2 regions of the Nonomuraea sp. NPDC050783 genome follow, and region 1 is predicted to be linked to the other one. Evidence: predicted binding sites of a transcription regulator. Region 1 holds the regulator's gene; the other holds the start of a gene.
The links. The regulator HrcA, encoded in region 1, represses chaperone genes, less so after heat shock. The targets are predictions, from matches to a motif close to TTGGCACTCTCNNNNNGAGAGTGCCAA.
Positions count from the first base shown of each region.

Region 2: a site for HrcA is predicted at 699-725, ahead of groES (co-chaperone GroES). Genes of this name have one in related genera too.

Region 1 covers NZ_JBFAHK010000002.1:322,319-324,712, reverse strand. The annotation lists gene dnaJ (molecular chaperone DnaJ) at 1-622, opposite strand, end outside; gene hrcA (heat-inducible transcriptional repressor HrcA) at 634-1,647, opposite strand; gene AB0H75_RS06375 (hypothetical protein) at 2,034-2,394, shown strand, end outside.
Region 2 covers NZ_JBFAHK010000001.1:56,399-58,792, forward strand. The annotation lists gene AB0H75_RS00335 (NAD-dependent epimerase/dehydratase family protein) at 1-615, shown strand, start outside; gene groES (co-chaperone GroES) at 811-1,125, shown strand; gene groL (chaperonin GroEL) at 1,197-2,394, shown strand, end outside.

The DNA of each region.
Region 1 (2,394 bases):
CGCCGGAGCACTCCTGGCAGGGGTGGCGGATGATCGTGCCGAAGCCGCCGCACTGCGGGCACGGCCGCGAGGTCATGACCTGGCCCAGGAACGAGCGGGTGACCTGGGAGATCTCGCCGCGCCCGTTGCACATGTCGCAGGTGTCGGGGTGGGTGCCCGGCGCGGCGCCGGCGCCGTGGCAGACCTCGCACAGCACCGCGGTGTCGACGACCAGCTCGCGGGTGGTGCCGAACGCCGTCTCGCGCAGGTCGAGCTCGACCCGGATGGTGGCGTTGCGGCCGCGGCGGGCCCGCGAGCGGGGGCCCCGGGCGCCGGCGGCCGTGCCGAAGAAGGCGTCCATGATGTCGCTGAACGGGAAACCCGCGCCGAAGCCGCCGGCCCCCGCGCCCGCTCCCGCGCCGCCGCCGAAGGGGTCGCCGCCCAGGTCGTACATCTGGCGCTTGTTCGGGTCGGACAGCACCTCGTAGGCCTGCGTGATCTCCTTGAACCGCTCCTGGGTGGCAGGATCGGGGTTCACGTCGGGGTGCAGCTCGCGGGCGAGCCGGCGGTACGCCTTCTTGATCTCGTCCTGACTCGCGTCACGCCGCACCCCGAGGGTGGCGTAGTAGTCACTGTTTGCCACTTATCGACCTCTTATGATGCAGCCAGGATCTGGCTGACGTAGCGAGCCACCGCGCGCACGGCGCCCATCGTCACGGGATAGTCCATCCTGGTGGGGCCCAGCACACCGAGCCGGGCCAGTTGGTTGTCGCCAGAACCGTATCCGGTCGCGACCACGGATGTGCCCCGCAGGTAGGGGTTTTCCGAGCCGATTCGCACGGTGAGCGCCGACGGGGTGTCGGGTGAGGTGTCGCCGAGCAGCCGCATGAGCACCACCTGCTCCTCCAGGGCCTCCAGCACGTCGCGGAGGCCGACGGAGAAGTCGGCGCCGGCGAGGTTGGCGGCCCCGGCGAAGACGATCTTCTCGTCGTGCCGCTCCACCAGGGTCTCCAGCAGCACCGACAGGATCGTCGCGGCGACCGGCCGGTCTTCGGCGGGCAGCCGGCCGGGCAGGTCGGAGACCAGCTCGGGGACGCTGCTCAGACCGCAGCCGTCGAGACAGGAGTTGAGCACCGCGCGCAGGTGCGCGATGCGGGTGTCCTCCACCGCCTCGGGGAGTTCGATGACCCGCTGCTCGACGCGCCCGGTGTTGGTGATCAGCACCAGCATCACGCGGCGGTCGCTCAGCGGCACCAGCTCGACGTGCCGGACCGTCGAGCGGGTCAGTGTCGGGTATTGGACGACGGCCACCTGCCGGGTGAGCTGCGCGAGCAGCCGCACCGTGCGGGTGACGACGTCGTCCAGGTCGACGGCGCCGGCCAGGAACGTCTCGATCGCCCTGCGCTCGGCGCTCGACAGGGGCTTGATCTGCGAGAGCCGGTCGACGAACAGGCGGTAGCCCTTGTCGGTCGGCACGCGGCCCGCGCTGGTGTGGGGCTGGGTGATGTAGCCCTCCTCCTCCAGCGCGGCCATGTCGTTCCTGATCGTCGCCGGGGAGACCTTCAGATTGTGGCGCTCGGCCAGCGCCTTGGAGCCCACCGGTTCGTTGGTGGACACGTAGTCTTCGACAATGGCGCGGAGCACCGCCAGCTTACGATCGTCGAGCACGTGCTCACCTCCTGCCTCTGCCCTTACCGGGGAACGCGATGCCTAGCACTCTGTGTTCCCGAGTGCCAAGTGTACGGCTCTCGCCCACAAGGTGCGATAACACCGGCTCCCATCCTGCTGCTAGCGACTTACAAGCGGCAGGCTTCACACTTGCGGACATGTCGGACGAAGTTCAGCGCCCGCAGTACGGACCGCCACCCGGGCAGGTTCCGTACCACGGTCAACCCTCACACCCTCCTCAGCCCGGTTACGGCATGCCGCCGCAGCCGTACGAACCGCCGCCTCAGTACGGACAATACGGCCAACAGCCTCATTTCCCACCGCAAATCAATTCCAAAGCCATCAAACCCAGCCTCTGGTGGGTCACCCTGGCCTGGCTCGTCGCGGTGCTCTGCGGCATCGCCGGTGTCGTGCTCTTCGTCGGCGGCATCGTCGGCAGCGTGAACGACCTCGCGCCGACCAGGACGTTCGCGCCCGGCGAGAGCGTCACGGTCGCCGCCGACCCGGCCGACAAGCCGGCCGTCTACATCTCCACCGACACCCCGGTGAACTACACCTGCCAGATCTCCGGCGGCTCCGGCCAGGCCAAGCTGGCCAAGACCACCGGCACCCAGACGGTCACCGTCAACGGCGCGCGCTGGGAGCAGATCCTCGTCGTCAACGCCCCCGCCAAGGGCGACTACACGCTGACCTGCGCCAACCAGGAGTCGGCCACCGTGAGGTACGGCGTGGGCAAGCCGCTGTCCT
Region 2 (2,394 bases), on a different contig from region 1:
GCCGACCTCGCCGCCATCGGCGTGCCCGCCGCCGAAGGGAAGCGGCTGGTCTACGTCAGCGGCGTGTGGGTGCTCGGCGAGATCGACGGGGGCGACGAGGACAGCCCGACCCGGCCGATTCAGCTCGTGGCGTACCGGGACGAGGTGGAGCGGCTGGTGATCGGCGGCGGCGGCTCCGTGGTGCGGCCCGGCGTCGTGCACGGCCGGGGGGCGGGCATCCCCGCGCTCCTGCGCGCCCAGGCCGCCGAGCGCGGCGCCGGCGTGTACGTCACGTCCGGCGACCGGGTGCCGACCTGGACGTTCGTCCACGTGGACGACCTGGCCGAGCTGATCGTCGCGGCCGTGGAGCGGGGCGGCCCGTCCGTCTACCACGCCATCAGCGAGGAGGCCGTGCCCGTCACCGCCGTGGCCGAGGCGGCCGCCCGCGCCGCCGGCGTGAAGGAGGCCGCCGAGCCCTGGCCCCTGGAGGAGGCCGCGCGGGTGCTCGGGGCGGGTTTCGCCGAGGCCCTGGCCCTCAGCCAGCGGATCGGCGCCGCCCGTACCCGCCGGGAGCTCGGCTGGAACCCCAGCCGCCCCGGCGTCGTCGCGGACCTCGCGGAGGGCTCGTACGCCTGAACGTCACCTGGAGTTCTGATCGCTGTCAGCAGACGCGGACGCGTTCGTGTTGACTGTCAAGGCCCTCTTGCATATGTTTCCTGTTGGCACTCTCCCCTTGAGAGTGCCAACGTGCGACGAGGCAGGTCTGACACCCGCGACGGCAGGCCCAGCTGGTCGCCTCTTCTGATCATTCACATCTGAAGGGGAGGTCCGATCGTGACGACCGCCACCAAGGTTCCCGTTAAGCCGCTCGGCGACCGCATCGTGGTCCAGCCGCTTGAGGCCGAGCAGACCACCGCTTCCGGCCTGGTCATCCCGGACACCGCCAAGGAGAAGCCGCAGGAGGGCCGAGTGCTCGCGGTGGGCCCCGGCAACTGGGATGAGGACGGCGAGAAGCGGATTCCGCTCGACGTCTCCGAGGGCGACATCGTCCTCTACAGCAAGTACGGCGGCACCGAGGTCAAGTACGGCGGCGAGGAGTACCTCGTGCTCTCCGCCCGCGACGTTCTCGCGATCATCGAGAAGTAGGCCGGACGCGTCGAGCCCCGGGCGCTCTTGCGGGCGGCCGGGGCTTTCGACGCCAGGAGAGGACTTTCAGCATGGCGAAGATCCTGGAGTTCGACGAGAACGCGCGCCGCGCCCTTGAGCGTGGCGTCAACGCCCTCGCGGACGCCGTGAAGGTAACCCTGGGCCCGCGGGGCCGCAACGTCGTCATCGACAAGAAGTTCGGTGCTCCGACGATCACGAACGACGGCGTGACCATCGCTCGTGAGATCGAGCTGGAGGAGCGCTACGAGAACCTCGGCGCCCAGCTCGCCAAGGAAGTGGCCACCAAGACCAACGACATCGCGGGCGACGGCACCACCACCGCGACCGTCCTGGCCCAGGCCATGGTCCGCGAGGGCCTGCGCAACGTCGCCGCCGGCGCCTCGCCGCTGTCGCTCAAGCGCGGCATCGACCAGGCCGCCAAGGCCGTCAGCGACAAGCTGCTCGCGACGGCCCGCGAGGTCGGCGACAAGAAGGAGATCGCCAACGTCGCGACGATCTCCGCCCAGGACGCCAAGATCGGCGAGCTGATCGCCGAGGCGTTCGACAAGGTGGGCAAGGACGGTGTCCTCACCGTCGAAGAGTCCAACGCCATGGGCATGGAGCTCGAGTTCACCGAGGGCATGCAGTTCGACAAGGGCTACCTGTCGGCCTACATGGTGACCGACCCCGAGCGGATGGAGTCCGTCCTGGAGGACGCCTACATCCTGCTCACCCAGGGCAAGATCTCCTCCATCGCGGACTTCCTGCCGCTGCTGGAGAAGGTCGCCCAGACCAAGAAGCCGCTGCTCGTGGTCGCCGAGGACGTCGAGGGCGAGGCCCTGGCCGTCCTGGTCACCAACAAGATCCGCGGCACCTTCACCTCCGTCGCCGTCAAGGCCCCCGGCTTCGGCGACCGCCGCAAGGCGATGCTCCAGGACATGGCCATCCTCACCGGCGGCCAGGTCGTCAGCGAGGAGGTCGGCCTCAAGCTGGAGCACGTCGGCCTGGAGGTGCTCGGCACCGCCCGCCGCGTCGTGGTGACCAAGGACACCACGACCATCGTCGACGGCGCCGGCGACACCGCCGCCATCGAGGACCGCGTCAAGGAGATCAGGCTCGCCATCGAGCAGTCCGACTCCGACTGGGACCGCGAGAAGCTCCAGGAGCGCCTGGCCAAGCTCGCCGGTGGTGTGTGCGTGCTGCGCGTCGGCGCGGCCACCGAGGTGGAGCTGAAGGAGAAGAAGCACCGCCTGGAGGACGCGATCTCCG